Regions from separate parts of the Clostridium sp. LBM24168 genome, predicted to be linked through region 1. Evidence: riboswitches for the same ligand, from Rfam matches in the RefSeq annotation. Region 1 holds a riboswitch; each other region holds the start of a gene.
What was found. Region 1 has a riboswitch for S-adenosylmethionine ahead of thiS (sulfur carrier protein ThiS). Riboswitches for the same ligand answer to the same signal wherever they lie in the genome.
Positions count from the first base shown of each region.

Region 2: linked by a shared signal. The riboswitch ahead of metK (methionine adenosyltransferase) and the one ahead of thiS (sulfur carrier protein ThiS) in region 1 are both predicted to bind S-adenosylmethionine.
Region 3: linked by a shared signal. The riboswitch ahead of ACSVC9_RS08235 (trans-sulfuration enzyme family protein) and the one ahead of thiS (sulfur carrier protein ThiS) in region 1 are both predicted to bind S-adenosylmethionine.
Region 4: linked by a shared signal. The riboswitch ahead of ACSVC9_RS10860 (MetQ/NlpA family ABC transporter substrate-binding protein) and the one ahead of thiS (sulfur carrier protein ThiS) in region 1 are both predicted to bind S-adenosylmethionine.

Region 1 is NZ_CP196861.1:2,687,126-2,693,294, forward strand. Features, by position in the region: gene ACSVC9_RS13290 (sulfurtransferase TusA family protein) at 1-238, opposite strand, end outside; gene ACSVC9_RS13295 (M67 family metallopeptidase) at 274-684, opposite strand; gene ACSVC9_RS13300 (HesA/MoeB/ThiF family protein) at 691-1,521, opposite strand; gene thiS (sulfur carrier protein ThiS) at 1,511-1,726, opposite strand; SAM riboswitch class I at 2,013-2,117, opposite strand; gene ACSVC9_RS13310 (histidine phosphatase family protein) at 2,284-2,898, shown strand; gene ACSVC9_RS13315 (phosphatase PAP2 family protein) at 2,908-3,426, opposite strand; gene gabT (4-aminobutyrate--2-oxoglutarate transaminase) at 3,537-4,910, opposite strand; gene ACSVC9_RS13325 (PucR family transcriptional regulator) at 5,085-6,169, opposite strand, start outside.
Region 2 is NZ_CP196861.1:1,579,092-1,585,260, reverse strand. Features, by position in the region: gene ACSVC9_RS07815 (ROK family transcriptional regulator) at 1-885, shown strand, start outside; gene ACSVC9_RS07810 (DUF2292 domain-containing protein) at 954-1,121, shown strand; partial or broken gene ACSVC9_RS07805 (L-cysteine desulfidase family protein) at 1,227-2,501, opposite strand; SAM riboswitch class I at 2,709-2,816, shown strand; gene metK (methionine adenosyltransferase) at 3,037-4,239, shown strand; gene ACSVC9_RS07795 (hypothetical protein) at 4,420-4,830, shown strand; gene ACSVC9_RS07790 (iron-containing alcohol dehydrogenase) at 4,859-5,926, shown strand; gene ACSVC9_RS07785 (ABC transporter ATP-binding protein) at 5,964-6,169, opposite strand, start outside.
Region 3 is NZ_CP196861.1:1,670,224-1,676,392, reverse strand. Features, by position in the region: gene ACSVC9_RS08265 (TrkA C-terminal domain-containing protein) at 16-645, shown strand; gene ACSVC9_RS08260 (aspartate ammonia-lyase) at 1,091-2,500, shown strand; gene ACSVC9_RS08255 (GNAT family N-acetyltransferase) at 2,564-3,052, opposite strand; gene ACSVC9_RS08250 (helix-turn-helix transcriptional regulator) at 3,240-3,440, shown strand; gene ACSVC9_RS08245 (DUF6773 family protein) at 3,437-3,913, shown strand; gene ACSVC9_RS08240 (methylated-DNA--[protein]-cysteine S-methyltransferase) at 3,938-4,402, shown strand; SAM riboswitch class I at 4,475-4,580, shown strand; gene ACSVC9_RS08235 (trans-sulfuration enzyme family protein) at 4,669-5,841, shown strand; gene ACSVC9_RS08230 (zinc dependent phospholipase C family protein) at 6,052-6,169, shown strand, end outside.
Region 4 is NZ_CP196861.1:2,176,523-2,182,691, forward strand. Features, by position in the region: gene pdxR (MocR-like pyridoxine biosynthesis transcription factor PdxR) at 1-871, opposite strand, end outside; gene ACSVC9_RS10860 (MetQ/NlpA family ABC transporter substrate-binding protein) at 988-1,824, opposite strand; SAM riboswitch class I at 1,898-1,997, opposite strand; gene ACSVC9_RS10865 (D-alanine--D-alanine ligase) at 2,150-3,082, opposite strand; gene ACSVC9_RS10870 (glycoside hydrolase family 130 protein) at 3,176-4,252, opposite strand; gene ACSVC9_RS10875 (DUF1861 family protein) at 4,266-5,216, opposite strand; gene ACSVC9_RS10880 (transposase) at 5,398-6,169, shown strand, end outside.

The DNA.
Region 1 (6,169 bases):
TCCCCTTTGCATATTTTTTGGCAAGTTCACTTAGGCATTGAAATTGTTTTAAGCTTATAACTCCACCAGGTATTCTAGTCCTTACCATATAAGTTTCCTTTTTTCTCTGTTCATACACTCCCATGGAAACCCTAAATGCCTTGAATCTTACAGGATCTATATCTTTTCTTTCGTACTGTTCAGATTTATCTTTTATACTCTCTATTGCGTTATAATTATCCTGATTTATATCTATCATATAAAACACACCCCTTAATAATTTACATTAACAATTTAAATAACCTTATATTCAAGTTTTTCTACAATTTTATTTTGATCTATTTTAAACAAATTGAATACAGTATCTTTTTTTTCCAGTGATAAAATCCCATAGAGTATATTAGGATCAAATGCAAGTCTTTTATCTTCTTCAGAAGGTCTTGATGGAGATTGAGGATGAGAATGATAGTTTCCTATCATTTCAAATTCCTTTTTTCTAATCGTCTTTATAACATTGAACTGTTCTTTTGGATCCATCGAAAAATGTTCATTACTGTGATCTATATTAGTCAGAGCATATACCTCCTTTATAAATATATCTACTCCAGACTTCTTCCCAGCAAGATAGCCACAGCATTCATCCGGCAATTCTCTCCTTGCCTGCTCTATAATTTTTTCATACTCCAACTTATCCATATAAATCATAATTTATCACCCTTTTAAACTTCCTGTTTTTAAGTCACAAGCTGCCTGTTCATAGTCTATAAGATTTTTTATAGTAGGATGTTCACCACATATTCCACATTTCTTATTTTTACCGACTTTTATTTTTCTGAACTGCATTGTCAGTGCGTTATATGTCAGAAGATATCCTGCAAGATTACCTCCAAGTCCAAGTATATATTTAAGCGCTTCGGTTGCCTGAAGCGATCCTATTACTCCACCCATAACACCGAGTACTCCTGCTTCCTTGCATGTTGGTACTACACCAGCTGGAGGTGGTGATTGAAAAATACATCTATAGCAAGGAGTACCATTGTCAGGTATATAGGTAGTCAGCTGACCCTGAAATCTTATTATACCGCCATGTGAAAATGGCTTCTTGGAAAGTACACAGGCATCATTTATCAAAAACTTGGCTGGGAAATTATCCGTACCGTCTATTATAAAGTCATAGTCCTGATCTTTTATAATATCCAAAATATTATGTGAATCTACAAGTTCATCATAAGTTATTACATTTACATCATGATTTAACTCGTTTATGGTTTCCTTCCCGGATTGCACTTTAGATTTACCTACATCTTTCGTCTGATGTATTATCTGCCTTTGAAGATTAGATAAATCAACTACATCCCCATCTACAAGTCCAATAGTTCCTATACCTGCAGCAGCAAGATACATTGCGGCAGGTGCCCCAAGTCCGCCTGTACCTATAATAAGTACTTTTGAATTAAGAAGTTTTTCCTGCCCTTCTACTCCAACTTCGGACAATATTATATGTCTTGAATATCTTTCAATTTGCTCTTCATTAAAATCCAAGAGCTCCACCTCCCATGAAATACAAGAAATCTATCTTATCATTCTCCTTTAATACAGTATCGGAAAATTTATCTCTATCTACAAATTCATCATTTAACTGTACTGATACCATATCCGGCATTTCAACATTTTCAATTTTCAAAATTTCAGTTATTGTTACTCCATCTTTTATATCCTTATCTTCTCCATTTACTTTTATATTCATAACTTTCCTCCTAATTATAATTGTCTAAATATTTTCCATCATTGCGAAATCCACACCAACGGTAAAATTATATTCACTAAAATATTTCCTGTTTTTAAAAATTTATATCTTCAAAAGGATCTTATCCATTGCTATTTTATATGATATCTTTTAATCATAAACTTCTGACCGATATGGTTAAAAGTTTATGAAACTACATTTAGCAGTAATTATAATTTCATTCCTAAAATCCAATATAAAATAAAAACCTTCCTGTTTAAGATTACAAGAAAGCTTTTTCTACACTTTCTCATCTTTCAGGTATATACCTGCTGGAATTAGCACCGTTGAAATAACATATTCAGGTTGCCGGGCATCATAGGGCCATTCCCTCTGCCTCTCTTGATAAGAATCAATTATTTAATTAATTTAAATATTAACATATTCAAATTAATTTTGTCAATATAATTTACAATCCGATATTTATTATCATTGACTTATTAGATAAAATATTTTAGTATTTAAGCATAAATTATATTCTTAAATCTATTCATGAAAAAATATATAGGAGATGTACAATGCAAACTGAATTATTATTAGTAAGACACGGACAGACAGAATGGAATACCCTAGGTAAATTCCAGGGATGCTCAGATATAGAATTGGCACGAGAAGGAATCCTCCAAGCTGAATATCTTGCCAAACATCTAAATGGAAATTTCGATTGCATTTATTCAAGTCCACTAAAGCGAGCTAAAAAAACTGCAGAACTAATTGCAAAAAATACTGGAAAACAACCTGTAATAATAGATACTCTACGTGAAATTAATTATGGAAAATGGGAAGGACTAACTTCCGAGGAAATTTTACATAACTATAAAGAAGAATATATCAGATGGAAAAATGCTATCAAGGAGGGTCCCCTGTGCGGTGGTGATTTAAGCTTGAAAAATGCCTGTGAAAGGGCCGGAAATACTTTAATAAATATCGTAAATAAAAACAGGAATAAAAAAATTGTAGTAGTAGCTCATGGAGGGATATTAAAAGCTGGATTAGTATCATTATTTGACTGGGAACTCATAATGTATCATAAAATTATACTTTTAAATACATCTGTATCCAAAATAATTTTTGACGATAATTTAACCCCAATGATATATAGCATAAATGATACTTCTCATTTACCAAAATAAAGTACTTCATCATTTAAATATATAAAGTGTAGCCTTACTGCATAATAAACCTAAAATCATACCAGACAAAATATCTGTAGGATAGTGGACATATAGATAGAGTCTAGAAAATGCTATTAAAAATGCTGCTGTAAAAATTTCAATGGAATATCTTCTAAAGTACTTAGATAATATCCCTGCTGCTGCAAAAGCCGCCGTAGTATGCCCTGAAGGAAACGAGTAAGACAATGGCTTTGAAATCAAAAGATTTATTGTGCTGAATTTCACAAATGGTCTAGGCCTTTCAACTACATGTTTAATTATACCTTCACTTAATATGGCCCCCAAAATCACTGAAATCAAAGTAACTATACCTGCTTTTCTATATCTTTTATTGATAATCAAAAATAATGCTATTATAATCCATATGATACCCATATTTCCAAGGTAGGTAATAGCAATCATTATTTTATCTATAATGATGCTGTGCATATTTTTTTCTATAAATTGAAGTAAATAAAAATCAAACTGATAAACTAAAGAGAACATAATACTTTTGCCCCGCTTATTTTTTATTAAATATTATAGCATAAAAAAGGAGTACATATCCCCTATACTATGTACTCCTTTTTTTGTCTAAATTTTACGAGGAAAAACTATTAAACTATACTCTTATATTTCACTTTACCTTGTATACTGAATTTGCTAATTGCATCTTCAAGCACCTTGAGTCCATATTCAAGTTGATCATTGGTTATTACAAGGGGTGGAAGAAATCTAATTACATTGCCGAACAAACCAGCATTCAAAAATATAACTCCATGTTTAAAACAGTAATCTATAATATTCTTTACAATTTCTCCATAAGGCTCCTTTGTAACTCTATCTTTTACAAATTCAAGACCTATCATCGCTCCAAGCCCTCTTACATCACCTATTACATTATATTTGCTCTTCATTTCATTAAGTTTATCTAATATATATTTTCCAATTTTATTAGCCTTATTGCAAAGTTTGTCTTTTTCTATTTTTTCTATTACTTTAAGTGCTGCAACACATCCCAATGGGCTTCCTCCATATGTTCCTCCAATTCCTCCTACACATGCAGCATCCATAATTTCAGCTTTTCCTACAACTGCACTCAATGGGATTCCATTTGCTATAGACTTTGACATCGTTATGATATCAGCTTCAACATCAAAATGTTCATGTGCAAACAACTTTCCAGTTCGTGCAAATCCAGCTTGTACTTCATCAACTATAAATACTATATCATTCTCATTACATATTTCTTGAAGAATACTAAAATATTCTTTTGGGGGTACCACAAATCCCCCTTCACCCTGCACAGGCTCCGCTATTAAGCAAGCTATCATATCCTTTGATATAACAGTATTTAACATAGTCCTCAACTTTTCTGCACAAGCTATACCACATTCGGGATATTTGCATCCAACCGGACACCTATAACAGTATGCTGCATCTGTTTTATAAGTTTCGGTTGAAAAAGGTCCAAATTCATTTTTATACGGTTTATATTTACTTGTTATTGACATAGTCATATTTGTTCTTCCATGAAAAGATCCTTCAAGCGAAATGATTCCAGATTTTTTTGTATAGGCTCTTGATATTTTAATAGCATTTTCTACAGCTTCAGCACCACTATTTGCAAACATGGCCTTTTTTCCATAATTACCAGGAGTAACTTCTACAAGTTTCTCTGCAAGTGCAATATAAGGTTCATACATATTAACGTGAAAACTTGGATGAATATATTTGTCAAGCTGTGATTTTACAGCTTCAACTACCCCATCATCTCTATGACCAACATTCTGAACTCCTATAGCTCCTGCAAAATCAACAAACACATTTCCATCTATATCTTTTATAAGTGCTCCTTTTGCCTCATCTACAAATATAGGTGCAGAACAACTTACTCCTTCCGCCACATATTCTTCTCTTTTTTTTATAAATTTTCTTGACTTAGGCCCTGGTACCTCCGTTACAATTTTCGCATTATTTTCCTCAATCATTTCTAATTCCTCCAAATATTAAATTTTATAATCCTCATTATGATAATTAAAACATTATCATCAAATAGCCAATCAATTTATTAATTTAATAATTATATTACATACAATTTAGCACATTACTATCAAAATTGATATATGCTTAATGGACAATTATAAAGTATAATATTTGTTCTTTTAGATACATGTTATGAAATTTTTTATTTTAAAGGCCATACTAAAATTAAAAAGATCATCCATATTTCTGAGATTAGAACCCGATATCTCTTCTATTCTTTTGATTCTATATTTCAAAGTATTTTTATGAATAAAAAGAGAATTAGATGTTTTTATTAAATTACAATTTTCATCTATATATACCTTTAAAGTTTCTACCAGTTTTGTGGAGTTTTTTGTATCGTAATCAATTAACTTTCCAAGTATCTCATTATAAAATATTTTCAACTCACTTTTCTTTTCTATTTGAAATAGCAATTTATATATTCCAATATTATTATAATCAAGCACACTTTCTCCATCTTTAATTACATTTAGAATTTTTAAAGCTTTTTGTGCATTGTTTACACTATATCTAAAATTTTTTAACCTACTCCATAAATTACTTATACCAATGTCTACATTGATACCCTTTACTTTATAGCGTATTCTATTAATCATTTCATTTGCAATCAAATCAATTTTATCCCTTTCAATATTATCAACAGAAAGCATTACTATGATAGAATTATTTTCAACTATACGAATTGTATTTTTATCATATACGCTCATAACATCAACTATGATTTGATTAATCTGTTGAATAAATCTAAATGCAATTTCTTCGTCCCAAGTTCCATTATTTATAATAAAATCAGTAAAATTATTTATCATTATAACAAACGTACAATAAATTGATTGAGGATTATATCCATAAAGAACTGCCCTATTTATAATTTCCTGGCTGTCAAAGTCTACATCACCATAGATTATTTTCTTCATAAAACTATTCATAGATTCTTGTTCAATTCTGCTCATAAAAATAGCCTTGCATATACTCTGGCTTATATCAATAAGTCTTACCTTAAAAGGGAGTTCAAATATAGGAAACCCAAATGAGTTTGCAATGTCAATTACTTTTTTAGGAGTTTTATCAATATATGGTCCTATATTTATAACAAGACCCGATACATTCTTATGATTTAAATCATTTACAAGCCTTACAAGTATATCTAAATCGTCCTTTATTATTAAACCTGTTGTTAGGATCAGTTCGCCACCTTTAA
Region 2 (6,169 bases), 1.1 Mb from region 1:
AGAATTTTGCTTGAGACAAGAATGAAATTAACTACATTGAATCGTATTATGAATCCTCTTGAAAAAAAAGGTGTTATAGTTGAAAAATGTATAGGAGAATCTACCGGAGGTAGGCGTCCTGTATTGTATGATATAAACATATGTAGATTCTATATTATATGTATAGATATATCTGAAACCTATATACAAATTTCTATGGTGAATTTGAGAATGGAGATTATTTATAAAAAAATTTTTTATATTGAATCCGGCATTTTACCTGATGAGATGGTAAAAAAAATTCAAAATGAAATAAATCATATATATATTGAGCTAAGGCTTGATTTTATTGAACTTGTTGGAGTAGGACTCACGGTTGATACAATGGCATGGTTTGATGTACCTGCAAAAGAGATGCTGGAGGAAAAACTTGAATGTAATATAATTAGTGAAAACAGGGCAAATTCAGTTGTTGTTGCAGAATATTTGTATGGGTCCGGCAAGATGTTTAATAATTTGGCTTATTTTGATTGTGGATCAAGAATAAGAGAAGGTACAATTTTAGGAGGGAAAATTTTAAGAACAGCAGGTAATAATGAGTATATCTTTGAACAGGTTATTTATAAAAATAGCAATTGCGTTAATTTTAAGAATATATCTGAAAAGACAATTGTAAATGCTGCTGAAGCATTTGGATCAAATGTGGATTTATATGCAAATTTATTGAATCTGGAATGCATTATACTGGATGGATATTTGGCAAAGCTGGATCTATTTTATAATACCTGTATTAAATATGTTAATGGAAAGGTTGCTTTTAAGAGAGAAGGATATTTTAAGAGTAATGCTGTTTCCATAGGGGCTGCAGCTTTGGTAATTGAGAGATCCCTTGGAAATAAGTTATAGTTTTTCTGTAAATTTTATATGAAATAAAATATCTATTGAGTTTGTTATATAAATAGGGAGGTATTCTGATGAATAAAGAAATAATAAGCAATAATATTTCAAAGAGTATTTCAAAAGAAAACTTAAATATGATATTGTGTATGTTAAAAATAATAAAATATGGTTCAATAACCCTAGTTATCCAGGATGGAAGAGTAGTACAGGTGGAGAAAAATGAAAAAGTAAGATTGGTATGATAATCACTACTCTGTAAATTTCTACACTTTAATGTGCTAAAAATATAATTAGAAATAGATCTTTACAGGGTAGAAACATATCATTTCAAAATATCAAGGGTTATATTATTCAGTCATAATTTTAATGATTTCCTTGTCAGTTTCCTTCATTCCCTCCTTTGCGAGTTTTCCTACATTGCGTATAGTGGCTTCGACTCCTTTTTTTACAATCCCATCACCATCTCTGAACTGTTGTCCATTTTTGTACATATAATACCCCAATATTCCTGCATCTACTCCTGCTGCAATTTTAGCTGCACAAGATGCTTTAGCTCCATCGCAGACAATTCCAGAAACTATATATAGTGCATTGACAATTGTATGGGAAATTTCTTTGTAACCTCCATCATAAAGATAAGCAATGCCAGCGCCACTTCCTGTGCCTGCACTGATAGCACCGCAATATGCAGAAAGTCTCCCGATGCCAGTTTTCTGGTGTATTGTGACTAAATCTGAAACAATTAAAGCTCTATAGAGTTTTTCTTTTGATACTTTCAACTCATTAGCGTATTCAATAACAGGGAGTGAAGCTGCTATCCCCTGATTTCCGCTTCCAGAAATAATAATAACAGGTAATTCGCACCCATTCATTCTGGCATCTGAACCTGCAGCTGCTTTGGCCTTAGCTTTTATTTTAATATCAGAACCATATGTAGAAAGTAAAACACTTCCTATATTAGCACCATAATTATTTTTTAATCCTTCTTCTGAAATTTTTGAATTATAATCAATTTGTCTATGTATAATATCTTCTATATCCTTTATATCTACGGAATTTGCAAAATCAATAATGTCCTTTACATTCAATAATTTCTTGTCACTGAGACCATCATCCTTTGACACTTCTATTTTTTTGTGATAGAGTAAATTACCATTTTTCTCAATATAAATAATATTTGTATGGTAATTTACGATTCTTATTTTTACAAATGAATTTTTATAAAATAAATGCATTCCTATGTCAAATATAAATTCTGTTTCTGCAGGTTTAACTTCAATTGAATGTGTATTCATATAATCTTTAATTTTTTGTTTTTCTGTTTTTGTTACCTCTGAAATAACTTCTAGTTTTTTTTAGGAATTTCCTGCTATAATTCCTGCTGCTGTTGCAGCTTCTATGCCCTTTAATTGATTTGTATTGGGAACTATAACACTTTTAACATTTTTGATAATATTTCCGCTAACCTCTACAATAACTTTTTCAGGTATATATTCTAATACTTCTCTTGCCTTTGCCGCAGCATATGCAATTGCAATTGGTTCAGTGCATCCTGTGGCTGGTATAAGTTCTTCCTTTAAAATTTGTATATAATTTTTATATTTTAAACTACTTTTTTTCATATTGTCACTCCAAATCTACTTTTTATTATAATGCACAAATTCATATGTAGAATATATAAAAATAGTCTTTTATGAATAACATTATACAGGGTTTTAAGAAAAATAGCATTAAAATTTATAGTAATTTGCACGATTAAATTAAAATTTTATATTGACAAAGCATTTGAAATAATATATAGTATATATAACTTACAACTAAATAAGAACTTCTTATCAAGAGAGGCAGAGGGACTGGCCCTATGATGCCCGGCAACCTGAATATAGTTTTATATTTAACGGTGCCAATTCCAGCAGGTTAAACCTGAAAGATGAGAAACAAAAGGATATAACTTCCTGTGGTTTCTCCATAGGAAGTTTTTTAATTTGTATGATGGTAAGTTAAATATTTTAGTTGGCTGACTAGAGAAACTAGAGGTTAAATTAGGATTATCTGTAGAAATTCAATTCTGCAATAGATGAAATTTAACCTCTTTTAATTTGTTTAATAATACCGGAATAAAATCAATAATAGATGATAAAAAGGAGATTGATAAAAATGAGTAGATTATTCACATCGGAATCTGTTACAGAAGGGCATCCGGATAAAATATGCGATCAGATATCAGATGCAGTATTAGATGCAATTATTGAACAGGATAAGAATGGAAGGGTAGCTTGCGAGACAGTTGTAAATACAGGACTTGTGCTGTTGGTTGGAGAGATATCAACCAAGGCATATGTGGATATACCGAGAATAGTTAGGGAAACTATAAGTAATATAGGGTATAATCATTCAAGGTTTGGCTTTGATGCATCCAATTGTGCTGTAATAACGTCTATAGATGAACAGTCTCCAGATATTGCACTCGGTGTAGATGAATCATTGGAATCTAAAAAGGGCGAAAAAGACAATATAGAAAAAATTGGGGCTGGAGATCAGGGAATGGTTTTTGGATTTGCAACAAATGAAACTCCAGAGTATTTGCCACTTCCAATAGCGCTTGCACATAAACTTTCAAGAAAGCTGGCTGAAGTGAGAAAAAATGGAGTAATTCCATATCTCGGACCGGATGGAAAGACGCAGGTTACAGTAGAATATGAAGGAGATAAACCTTTGAGAGTGGATACCGTGCTTGTATCTTCACAACATGAAGAAAATGTGATACATGATGAAATTGAGAAAGACATAATAGATAAGGTAATTAAAGTAACAATACCTGAAGAGCTTATAGATGCAAATACAAAATATCTTGTAAATCCTACTGGAAGGTTTGTAAAGGGTGGACCTGAAGCTGATTCAGGCCTTACAGGCAGAAAGATAATAGTTGATACCTATGGTGGTTATGGAAGACATGGAGGTGGAGCATTTTCAGGAAAGGATCCAACAAAGGTAGACAGATCTGGTGCATATGCGGCAAGGTGGGTTGCGAAGAATCTTGTAGCAGCAGGGATAGCAAATAAAATTGAAGTAGAAATAGCTTATGCAATAGGTGTTGCAAAGCCTGTATCTATAAGTGTAGATACTTTTGGTACAGGTAAAATAGATGATGAAAAAATAGTAAAAATTATAAATGAACTGTTTGATTTAAGACCGGCTGCAATTATAAGAGATCTTGATTTAAGAAGACCTATATATAAAAATACTGCTGCTTATGGTCATTTTGGAAGAATAGATATAGATCTTCCCTGGGAAAAACTTGATAAAGTTGAGGAGATAAAAGCTATTTACAAAAATAAACAAAGTTTAGTTTTTAATTAGATCTAGTTCGGCTGACTAGAAAACTAGAGGTCAAGTTGAATTTATTATTGAGATGAATCATTTGTATAAAATCTTTTTAATAAATATAACTTGGCTTTTTTATTGTAAAGATGGGTTAGTATATTTTCTTATCGAGAGAAGCAGATTAATTTCTGAAAGATGAGGAAGGAGATATGAAAAATGAGTGCAATATTAAATGATGCAATGAAGTATATAGACCAGTCTCAAAAGGGGTATCTAGTTATGACAGATGAATTTAAAAAAATCTGCATTATAAAGATAGATGAATTTATAAGTAATTATGCGGATATATATTTTATTGTAGATAAAGATGTTAAAAAAATGAAAATTGGTTCTAAAGTCAATATTTACTTTAAAAATAATGTGCAGAAAAAGTGTAGTGTGTTCAAGAGTATACGTTTTTCGGGGAAATTGGATGAGATAGTATATTCTAATGAAAGTTATATGACATTAAAAGCTTTAATAAGTAAAAAAAGAGGCAGAAACTATAATGTATATAAATTGAAATTGGAATGTGTAAATCTATGCGATTATATCAAGCCATTACAAGAACTAAAAGAAATAATTTAGTACCAAAATTTGTGGGAGGGTGAATGAAATGATAAATATAGAAATACCGCAATCTTATGTAAGTGGAAAGAATATTCTAGATAAAAGCGGTAAGTATATTTCAACATTTGGAAAATATGCATTGATTATATGCGGAAAGTCTGCATGGAACAAGGCTGGAGAAAAAATACTTATGAGTTTTATAAGGGAAAGAGTAGAATATAAAATTGAAAAATATCAGGGATATTGTACATCTGATGCTGTAAAAAAATACTCAAAATTAGCTTATAAGCTGAAGGTTGATGTTGTACTTGGTGTAGGAGGAGGAAAAATACTTGATACGGCAAAGGCCGTAGGTGATAAAATAGGCCTTCCTGTAATTACTATTCCTACTGTTGCTACAAATTGTGCTGCTTCTTCTAATGTTTCTATAATATATGATGATATTGGAAGATATATTGAATATATGCCATTAAAAAATTTGCCAAAACTTATCTTGACTGACATAGATTTAATACTTGAATCACCAATACGATATTTAAACGCAGGCATAGGTTATACATTATCAGTTTTCGGGTATTATGGTTATATAAAACAATCAGAATCTTCAGTAAATATGCTAAAAAAATATATTAATGGGTTATACGGAGAATTAGATGAGGATATTAATGATGAACATTATAGAAAATTAATAGATTCTATTGTGGTGTTATCAGGAATGATTCAAAATTATAATATAAGGAAAAATCCAATTAAAATATATAATTATATAAGTGATAATCTAACGTATATTTCTGATACAAGGTATAATCTCCATGGTGAAAAAGCCAGTTTTGCACTTATTGTTCAGCTTGTTCTTGAGAATAGAAGTGAAGATGAAATATTTAAAGCTATTGGTCTACTCGATAAACTTGGATTGCCTATTACATTAAATCAACTTGGAATAAAATATGGCTCCAAAATTAAAATAGCAAATATGATGGATAATATTTGCTTTGAATGTCGTAAGGAGAGAAGCCTTATCAAAAAGGCAATAATTAAAACAGATGAAATGGGTAATGTATATTTAAGAAAAAAGAGTAGTGGTAATGATCAAATTTTAGATGCGATTGTTTAAAACAAAAATACTACCTATATAATAGGTAGTATTTTTATTAATGCTCTCTGGCAAAATGAAGTTTTTTCAATATTTCTTTTTTCAATTTTATAAACTCCAGATCAGTTCTATCTCGGGGCCTTTCAAGGTTTATGTCTACAATTGCTTCTATTTTGCCAGGGCGCGGTGTCATAATTACTACTCTGTCACTTAAATAGATTGCTTCATCTACATCATGTGTGACCAATATCATAGTAGTACCTC
Region 3 (6,169 bases), 1.0 Mb from region 1:
AGTGATATTTGAAAAATGTCATCACAATATATGATTAAACCTGTATATCAGAAGATTGCAGTTGACATAGCAAATAGAATAGCGGCAGGAGATTTTTCTATAGGAGATAAAATTTACGGAAGGTCATCTCTTGCAAGCCACTATAATGTTTCACCAGAGACAGTCAGAAGGGCTATTATTCTTTTAAATGATATGGATATAGTAGAAGTAGTAAAAGGAAGTGGAATTATTGTTAAATCTGTAGATAATTGTTTGAAGTTTATAGAGAAATTTAAAGAAATTAGATCAATAAATTCCATAAAAAAGGAAATATTAGATATATTTGAACAAAAAAATGTACTTGAAAAGAGGGTTCAAGTAAAAATTAATGAACTTATAGATTATTCAAATAGGTTTGCTAGGACAAATCCTTTTTCACCTTTTGAATTTCAAATATATTCTGGTCTTAGTATTATTGGAAAGACTATATGTGAAATTAAATTCTGGCAAAATACGAATGCTACTATAATAGCTATAAGAAGAAAAGGAAAGTTGATAATTTCTCCGGGACCATATGCTGTGTTTGAAGATAATGATATTTTTGTAGCAGTTGGGGATGAGGAGAGCTACGATAAAATTAAAAAATTTATTTATGGTAATGTCTAACATATATTATTAAAGTCATATTTTTTTAATTAAAAAAATATGACTTTAATAATATAATTACTTTAATGAATTATAATATAATATTGAGCCTTTTTTTATGAAAGTATCCAATTTTAAAGTTTCAATATATACAGCCAAGTTAAATAATCTGCAAAAGGAAAAAGCATTTGTATTTATAATCTGCAGCAGTAAAATATTCAGATAATTTATATAAATGTGGCAAAAGAATTATAATTCTTTTAATTTGTTTATTAATAATTTATTATTAAATAAGCAATAATAATAAAAATACGTCAGTAATAATAAAAATATATTTGAAATATGATTATTACTTGTTTATAATGTTAAATAAAATAATAAAAATGTAATTGTTCTATATGATATTAAGTGACCAAATTATTGCAAAAATATTTATGGATTATATTTAATAGGAGGTTTATTTGAAATGAGTTTTAGAATTGAAAGTGATTCTATAGGTAGTAAAGAAGTTCCAAAGGATGCTTATTATGGGGTCCAATCTTTGAGGGCATATAATAATTTCAATATTACGGGACTAAAAATGAACCCAGAATTTGTAAAAAGTTTAGTTCAGGTTAAAAAAGCTTCTGCAATAACGAATTGTGGAATTGGAATATTGAACGGTAAAATTGGACATGCAATTGTAGAGGCCTGTAATGAGATAATTGAAGGCAAGTTTAGAGAACAATTTATTATAGATCCTGTTCAAGGCGGTGCGGGTACATCCATGAATATGAATGCTAATGAAGTTATAGCCAATGTAGCTATAGAGCTTCTGGGCGGTGAAAGGGGAAATTATAGTATTGTGAGTCCAAATGACCATGTCAATATGGGACAGTCTACAAATGATGTTATACCAACATCAGGTAAAATTACTACCTTGAGGTTGGTATTGAAAGTTATAAGGCAATTAAACGAATTATATAAGGAATTAAAAGAAAAAAGTGAAGAGTTCAAAGATGTTATAAAGATGGGGAGAACCCAATTACAGGATGCTGTTCCAATTACACTCGGTCAAGAATTTAAGGCATATAGTGCCGTAATAAAAAGGGATATCATAAGAATAAAAAAAGCTTCGCAGGATATGAGAGTATTAAATATAGGGGGAACGGCTGTAGGAACTGGAATAAATGCTGACTGTGAATATATAGAGGAAATCGTTCCAAATCTTTCTATAATTGTTGGAATAGAATTCTGCCAGGCAGATGATTTGATAGATTCTACCCAAAATTTGGATGCTTTTTCCAATATATCTTCAGCGATAAGAACATGTGCAGTCAATTTGTCAAAAATGTCTAATGACTTGAGACTGATGTCTTCAGGACCGAGGACTGGAATTGGAGAAATAAACCTTCCGGCTGTACAAAATGGATCTTCCATAATGCCAGGAAAAGTAAATCCTGTTATACCTGAAGTATTAAACCAAATTGCATTTAACATAATTGGAAATGATGTCACAATAGCAATGGCAGTAGAAGCTGGTCAGCTTGAATTGAATGCATTTGAACCAGTTATATTTTACAATTTATTTGAATCTTTGGAGACCTTGTGTAATGGAATAAAGACTTTTAAAGATAATTGCATTAAGGGAATAACTGCAAACAGAGAGAAATGTAGGCAGCTTTTAAATAATAGCATAGGAATGATAACGGCACTGTCCCCTTATATTGGATACAATAAAGCGGCTCAAGCTGCAAAAAAAGCTATTAATACAGGAAGGTCTATAAAAGATATCGTACTTGAAGAAAAGATTTTAAAGGAAGAAGAATTTGAAGATTTTATAAATCCCTATGATATGATAGAACCTAGATATATTAAAAAAACAGTCAAAAACTGACATCCATTTTAGAGATTAAAGTAATTGGGCTCCATGTTGAATTTTTCATGGAGCACTTATAATTTAAAATTTAAGTATCATATCATACCAAGTTGCACCCCCATGTACTGATCTGGATATTCCCTTGTTTATATATCCAAATCCTTCATAATAGTGAATAAGTCTTTCCTTGCAGGTGAGAATTAATCCTTTTCTTCCGGAGAGTCTGGATGCCTCTATCATGTGATTCATCAATTTAGCTGCATTCCCATTGTTTCTATAGTCTGGTAATATATCAAGTCCAAAAATTGTCTGATAATTTCCATTTGGAATATGTAGAGAAGGTTCTTTGTACAGTTCGTCATAGATGGCAGTTTCATTTGTTATGCATCCATTTATAAAGCCAATTATTTTTTTATCCTCTTCTGCTACAAAAAAACTTTCCGAAAATATTTTTATACGCTGCCTCAAGGATTTTCTTGTAGCTGCTTCCGCTTTTGGAAAGCATATTGTTTCAATTTTTGCGACTGCGTCAAGATCTTCATCTTTTACCTGTCTGATTGAAATGTTCATTAGTATCGTCCTTTCATGAAAGTATTATATATAAAATAATATCATAATTTTCAATTAAAATTTATATTTTATAGAAAGTACTTGTAAACCTCAATTGTAAAAGTATAAAATATAAAACAAAATGAAATATATAATTTACATTTATACACATATATATTATAATAAATAGTGTAAGGAGGTTATAGACTTGAAGAACAAACGTATGAAGATTGCAAGAGTAGAATGTGATTTGTCCCAGGAACAGCTTGCGGAAAAAATAGGGGTTACAAGACAGACAATTGGTATGATAGAAGCTGGAAAGTATAATCCATCACTTAGATTATGTATTGCCATATGTAGAACATTAAATAGAACATTAAATGATTTATTTTGGGAGGAATATAAATGATAAATAAAAATTTTAAAGATGAGAGAATTATAGCTGAACAGCATAAGATAGCCAGCGATGCATTTCAGATGGTTTCCGTTTTTTTATTAATTTCTGTATTGTATAAGCAATTTATATTGGATGAACCATTTACTTCCTATATGACGGAATTTATTGCATTTTTTGGTGGATCATTCTACATTCTTATAAGAAATGTCATAAAAGGAAATGGTATATTTGATTCAAAGAAACATGGAAATAGAATATATTTGCTGAATAGCTTGATTTCAAGTTCAGCAGTTACAATAATTGCTAGTGTGTCAAATTACATGAAATATATACAAAATAGACAGAATATCGTAATGTTTTTTATAGAAATAGTTATCATTTTTTTAAGTTCATTCGCTATTACTTTTTTCTGTATGTGGGGAGTAGGATGGATTTCAAAAAAACGTGAAAATAAGATACGTAAAGAATATGAAGATGATATGTAAAGAATAATGAATGGAGGGTATAATATGTACAGCGCATATTGCTATGAATTTAAAATCGGGAAGTTAGTTATTGCCGAAAACAGCGGAAATATCACTCATATATATTTTGGAGAAAATATTCCTGAATATACAATGTGTATTGAGACATACTTAATTAAAAGGGTATATGAGGAACTTGAGGAGTACTTTAGTGGGACAAGGAAAGTTTTCGATATACCGCTGGCACCACAGGGAACTGAATTTCAAGGAAAAGTATGGAGAGCACTTCAGAATATCCCTTATGGGGAAACCTGTAGTTATAAGTATATAGCAGAAAGCATAGGAAATGCTAAAGCATACCGTGCAGTAGGCATGGCAAATAATAAGAATCCTATTGCGATTATCATTCCATGTCATCGTGTTATTGGTTCCAATGGAGATTTGATTGGTTATGCAGGTGGGTTAGGTATAAAGAAAAAGCTTCTAGATATGGAGAAGAAAAATAGTTAAAGATCAAATTACCATTAAACTTATTGACAATAAATTTTTTCTAGTATATTATGAAATAAATTAAATAATTGAATCTTATCAAGAGTGGTGGAGGGACTGGCCCTTTGAAACCCGACAACCAACATTTGTATATCGATGTATGGTGTTAATTCCAGCAGAATATTCTGAGAGATAAGAAAAATATTTTATGAAATTAAAGTTGTTTTTCTTATGAAAGACGGCTTTTTTTAATACAAATATTTATTAAATTTACAAGGAGGAAACATATGACCAAGGAAACTAGTTTTATAACAAAATGTGTACATGTAGGCAATGGTATTGATAAAGAGACAGGCTCTATTAGGCGTCCTATAACTATGGCAAATTGTTACAAACTTCCAGAGGATGCATCATCAATTAATTGGAGTGATCCAAACCAGATGCTTTATACAAGGAATACTTCTGCAAATCAGCTTTACCTTCAGCAAAGACTGGCTGCATTAGAGGGTGGTGAAGATTGTGTAGTACTGGCAAGTGGGGTTGCAGCACTTGCAGGAGTATTTTTTACATTTCTTAGAAGTAAATCTCATGTAATATGTTCGAATGTATCATACATAGCAGTTTACAGACTGCTTAACCAGTATCTTCCAGACAAGTATGGAATAGAAGCTACGCTTGTAGATACATCCAACCTGGAAGAAATAAAAAAAGCAATAAGACCTAATACAAAGCTTATTCATGTTGAGACACCTGGCAATCCAACTACGAAGATAAGCGATATTGCAGAAATAGCTAAAATTGCCAGGTCTATTGGAGCATTGTTTAGTGTGGACAGTACTTTTGCATCTCCATATTTACAGCATCCTCTTGAACTTGGAGCTGACCTGGTAGTTCATAGTTTGACAAAGTATATAAATGGACACGGTGATGCAATGGGTGGAGCGGTAATAGGAAAGAAAGAACTTATAGACAAAATAAAAAGTGAAGCTATGGTTAATCTTGGAGGTACAATAAGTCCGTTCAATGCATGGCTTATAATGAGAGGAGTTGTGACATTACCTCTTCGTATGAAACAGCACAGTGATACTGCACTTAAAGTTTCACAATATCTGGAGTCAAATCCATCCGTGAAATTTGTTGCATATCCTGGACTTGAGAGCCATCCACAACATAAAATTGCAAAAAAGCAGATGAAGATGTATTCTGGAGTCATAGCTTTTGCACTTAAAGCAGATAGCGAAACTCACAATAAATTCATAAATTCTCTTAAACTCGTTATTCCGGCAGTTTCTCTTGGACATGATGAAAGTCTAATTGTCTATACAGGTCCGAATGATGAAAGAATAAATTTTTATCCGGAAAAATTTAGGAATGGATATATAAGATTCAGTATAGGGCTTGAAAGTGCAGAGGATATTATCTATGATTTAAAACAAGCACTCGAAAAGTGTGGATTATAAACTAGAAAAGAGTATTACAGAACTATGTACCTGGTTTTGTAATACTCTTTTCTAGTTTATCTGTTTTTGAGCAATCATTAAAATCTAAAAATTTGTGAATTTAACATACATGAATATCTCTTAAATAAAACTTAACACAAACATGCAGTCAAAAAGCAGCTATAGGAAATATTATTATATTAGGGGAATATGTAAAGAGGTGTCAAGGTAATGATAATAAATACACATATATTATTTTCTAAAATTGTATATAAACATTGCTTAAGAGAATTAAATTTTAAATTAAACAAAATAATTTTTATGTATGGAAATATTAAACCAGATATTT
Region 4 (6,169 bases), 510 kb from region 1:
CCTCAATTATAGGAACATCATACTCTTTAAGAGTATTATACAATTTTGTTCTTTTTTCAGGAGACATTACAACCCCCATTGGGTTGTGATAGGACGGTATAAAATATGCCAAACTAAATTTGCGTTTTTTTAGATTTTCTCTTAAAGCATTAAGGTCTATCCCATCTTCATTCATCTTAATTCCTGTTATATTTAATCTATGCAGTTTCATAATCTTTATAGCCGTATTGTGAGTCGGATTTTCACATAATATATTATCTCCTTTATTTACAAGGCATGACAGTATAATATTAAATCCTTCTGTAAATCCATTAGTTACAAGTATATCTTTCCCGGAAACATCTATACCCTTGTCTGCCATATATTTGACAAGATATTCAATAAGTGGCTTATATCCCTGTGCATATCCATAATTCAATATTTTCCCGCCTTCTCGCGATACACAATTCAAAAATGATTTTTTAAAATTCTCAACATCAAATAACCTGTCATCAGGAGCTATACTTTTAAATGATATCATTCCTTTCTCCCACTTTATTTCGCTTTTGATTATATCCAATTTTTCTGATTCCCTTGCATAACTATTTATGCGCTTATTCCAGTCTATATTCCACTTTTCCTGAAAATCTACTTTTACATCAGATACAAAAGCTCCCTTTCCTTTCTTCATATGTACAAGGCCTTCATCTTTTAGAAAATCATAAGCACAAATAACTGTATTCCTGCTTACCTTCAATCTTGAAGACATTTCCCTGGTGGATGGAAGTTTTTCACCTGAAGTCATCATTCCTCTAAGTATCATATTTTTTATATAATTTTTTATCTGTATATAAACAGGACTTTTATCATCAATTTTTATATCAAAAAACATAATTATAAATTCACCTCTCTATATATTTTTACATAAATCAATACATAAATAAAGATGATATACTGTAATTTTTTACAATACATCATCTTTATTTATAAAATACTCAAAATTTAGTGTTAAAATGCAGGGATTATACTTCCCTTGTAATTATCCTCTATGAATTTCTTGATTTCAGGCGAATTTACCGCTTTCACAAGAGCCTTCACATAAGGTTTGTCTTTGTCTTCTTTCTTAACTGCAATTATATTTGCATAAGGTGACTCTTTTGATTCTATAGCAAGTGCATCTTTAGTTGGATTTAATTTTGCCTCTAATGCATAATTTGTATTTATAACTGCTGCATCTACATCACCCAATACCCTAGGAAGTTGTGGAGCATCTAACTCCTGAATCTTAAGGTTCTTCTTGTTTTCAGTTATATCCAACTTAGAAATAAGCTCTCCATCTTTAACCTTTACAAGCCCTTCACGTGCTAACAGTTTAAGAGCTCTGGAACCATTTGTGGCATCATTTGGTATTGCAATCTCAGCACCATCTTTGAGATCTTTTAAATTTTTAACCTTATTTGAATACACTCCCATTGGTTCAAGATGAACTTTTGCCACAGAAACTAAATCCGTACCATTTTTCTTATTATAGTCTTCCAGATATGGTATATGTTGAAAAAAATTTGCATCTAACTCACCAGACGCAAGTGCCTTATTTGGTGTTACATAATCTGTAAATTCTTTTATTTTAAGTTCATATCCTTCTTTTTGAAGTATAGGTTTTACCTTTTCAAGTATCTCTTCATGGGGTTTAGGCGTAGCCCCTATTGTTATATCCTTTTTTTCACTTTTTGATGTATCACTACTTCCAGTATTTCCTCCGTTGTTACTTCCGCATCCTGATAATGCTGCTAAAACGAATACAGAAGAAAATATAATTACCAGTATCTTTTTGATGTTTTTCATACAAGTTCCCCCTCAATTAATTTAATCAAAATAAAAACCCGAGAAAAATCCCGGGTTTGAAACCTTAATGATTTTCTCATCTTTCAGCTTTCGCTGTAGGAGTTAGCACCAATGTATATAATACTGGTTGCCGGACTTCATAGGGCCAATCCCTCCGCCTCTCTTGATAAGTTTATTTTGATTTACTTTTTCACGTAATTGATTATATCATCATGTATTTTATCTGTCAATGCAGTTCTCGACAATTTAGAACTTAAATAAAGAATAGCCTGTATAAATATTAATACATTATTTATGCAGGCTTCTATTTATCTATTTAATATTTTCATGATGCATAAATTTTCTTAGAAGCGACTTTACAGTTTTCTTTCATAGAATACTCAACTATATTATCCAGAAGTTGGCTGTAAGACATACCTACTGCTTTTGCACTCTTTGGAAATAGACTATTCTTTGTCATTCCCGAGAGTGTATTGAGTTCAAGTACATAAGGTATATTGTCCTTTATCATAAAATCAACTCTCACATATACTCTACACTTCAACACATCCCAACATCTAAGAGATATTTCTTCAATTTTACTTTGAAGTTTCTCTTCAAGCTGGACAATTATTTCATCTGAAGCACCTTCAGTATATTTTGCCTCATAATCAAAAAACTCTGTTTTCGGCTTTATTTGAATTAGTGGCAATGTCTTTCCGTTTAAAATACAGCAGGTGATCTCATCACCTTTTATATATTCCTCAATCATAACTTCCTCATCATACTTTAATGCCAAATTTACCGAGTACTCTATATCTTCTTTCCTTTTAACTATATTCGTCGCTACACTTGATCCTCCTGAATTTGGTTTTACAACCAGCGGATAACCCATTTCACCCAGATAGTCATAATCTATTTCATCTGTTGATTTGACACAAATCCATCTTGCAGTTTTGATTCCAGCACTCTTCAATACCTTTTTTGTCATGTCCTTATCCATACATATGGAACTTGTAAGTGGCCCACAGCCAGAATAAGGTATATCTAAAGTTTCCAGCACAGATTGGACAGTCCCATCTTCTCCAAATTTTCCATGAAGTGCTATAAAGGCAAAATCCATACTTCCTGTTTTATCTATTATATCTCGCTTATTATCTATAACAATTGGAACTACTGTATACTTATTTCTATCAAAGCAACTCATTATTTCTTTCCCAGAATCTAGTGATACTTCTCTTTCTGAGGATATTCCCCCCATAATAACTCCTATTTTCATATCAATTCCTCCGCTAAATACTGTTTGTAATACCCTTCATCTTCTATTTTACACATCATCCAATATAAAAAAAGAGCCACCCAATAAACATTTTCAACCTGTTGTGGTTCCCTGATTTTCCATAGAGCTCAAAATATCATTCATGTCTGCAATGGCTAACCCGATGGAGCTGTCTGCTATCCCATAATATATATATAACTTACTTTTTATTTTCACAGCTCCACAAGGGAAAACAACATTTGAAAAAAATCCTTCTGTTTCATAATGCTCATAGGGATATAAAATTGCTTCCTTACTGCGCCCAATAACCTTTGAAGGATCATTTATATCCAGCAGAAGTGCTCCCATGGAATAGCACTCATTTTCGTCTACTCCATGATATAATTCTAGCCATCCAACATCTGTTCTTATAGGTGGTGCACCTGCACCTATTTTTTTAGAATCCCAGCAATTCTCCCTTGTGCATGCCAATAGCTTGTGGTTTCCCCAATTTATCAGATTGTCGGATTCAGATATCCAGATCATAGGTTTTCCAGTACTTCTGGATACCGGTCTATTCAGTGCAAAGTATTTTCCTCCTATTTTTTCTGGAAAGATTACCACATCTTTGTTCTCAGTATTAAATATATTACCCAACTTTCTATAATTTTTGAAATCTTCTGTAACAATCAAGCTCACTACTATTCCATATTTGGAAACTGCACTATAGGTAATATAATATCTGCCATCTATCTTGGTTATCCGAGGATCTTCTATTCCAAAACTTTCATACTTGTTTCCCGGGAAAATAAATGGTCTGTCATCTACATCGAAATTTATACCATCCCTGCTCCTTGCAAGCCTTATGTGAGAAATAGAAGTAAGGTACTCAAAATCGTATGGTTCTTTTACATTTTTTATTACACGTGAATCACTAAAATCGTAATTTTTATTTCTCTTATTTATAGTCACAGTTGTCAAAAATCCACCCTCTGAATCTACAACTGGTATTTTCAAAAAATTATCATTGACATTTTCAGTCACCTCAGCAGTTCTAAATGCTAGTACTACTTGATCTCCATATACAGTGGCTCCAGGATTAAATGCTCCTATAACCTTAAGATTCTCACACGAAGGTTTAACGTCTTCAGCTTTTATAATAGGATTAAATTTATATCTCTTTATATTCATTTCTCCCCCTATATCAAAAAATTTCCAAAGCTCCATTTTGATCTTTATCCATATATTTATAAAATGGATTATCTATTTCAATTGTCTGGGCTTCAATGTCACTTATTCCAGCATACAGTACCGCCTTTTTGCCATGGAAAATAAGTCCCCCACCAAATACTACATCATATAACATTTTGTCTTTACTAGGTCCAGGCAGGAAGTCTTTCCTTTCTGCAATTATACAGACATCCTTATATGTCATGGAATTGATATCAAGGACAAATGTCATAGAATAATAGTGTTTCATTCCGGTTTCATCAATTTTTGCTATATGACCAAGTAATCCTATATTATTTTCATCAATTGGATAAATACTGTTTATTCCACCCCATTCCTCATCACTAAAAAAGTCATTCAAAATAGGTGCATCTTCAATAACGCCTATACTTAAATCATTCAATCTCTTTATTTTTATAAATCCTATTTTCCCTTTTCCTCCTCTGGCCCCCTGTGGGCGTGTCAAAACACCTATACTTCCATCTTTAAGTTCAGTTATACGGAGATCTTTCATTCCATCTGGACCTACAAAGAAAAGTTTTAAATGAAAAATATCCTTTCCCTTATATATTATAGTTCTCCATATTAAATTATAAGGATTATTTATATCCTTGAACACTTCAACTCCTCCCACTATCATGTCATCTCCTATTTTAGTAAAAAATGGATCCTCAAGATTCATAACAGGTGACTCTATTATATGACACCATGCATCCTGATATTTTTCAAAAAATGAAACCATTGAATCATTGCCCATTTTAGATTCGACCCTTCCTGCTATAACAACTCTTCCTCTATTTATAAATGGTGCAGTTATATTATAAATATCTTTGTTAAATATACCTATAAATTTCACCCTTTTCGCAACTTTCTCTGTTTTTTTATCTCTATATTTTTTCAATAAATTGTCACAAGTAATTATCATTTGAATTTACACCTTTCTAAAATTAATTTATAGCCTTGAGCATAACTCTAAGGCACTCATTTCTCTAGCCCGATAAGGGCTATTTTTTTCTATCACTAAAATTTATATCATAGGATTTCCTCAACTTTTGTCGAATTTTTAAAATATCACATAATAAAAACACTAAAAGGAGGAAATCTCTATGTACCAACGTCAAGAAATCTTTAATATAATTGAGCTTTTCACTTCACAAAACACAATAAACTTCTACACAGATATTTTTGAAAATATTAATTTATCTTCATTACCCGATAGGGTTCCTTCCAAATACGGACCTGTCGGTTTCTCAAGACACGCTCTTTTCAGAGCTTTTATAGTCATGAAATGTGAGAAGTTTGCTCAAATTACTGATCTTAAAGATTTTTTAGAAAATAATTTAATCATTGCACAACTTTGTGGCTTTGACATTCTTAAACCACTTCCTTCATACAGGACCTTTCAAAGGTTCATAAAGAATATCGAAAACTCTTGTTTGAAAGAAATTATGAAACATCAGGTAAATACTCTCAAGAAACTTGGCTTTATAGACAACAACTTTATATCTGTTGATACAACTCCAGTTAAAGCAAACACTAAACTTAATAACCCTAAATGCTTCGCATCAAACAAATTTTCAAAGAAGAATAATCCAAAGTCTGATAAAGATTGTAAACTTGGAGTACATACTGCAAATAATTCCATGAACGTTAAAATCAATGATAACTCCAATAAATCAAGTAAGAAATATGAATTTTACTGGGGTTATAAAAACCACGTTATCTGTGATGCAATATCCGGACTCCCTATAGATGAATATACAAGTACTGCTGATATCAATGAAATTTCTACCTTGACTAAATTTCTTTCAGGTACAAATAGCTGGTTTTCACTTAATGGAAGTTATGTTGTCGCAGATAAAGGCTATGATTCAAAGT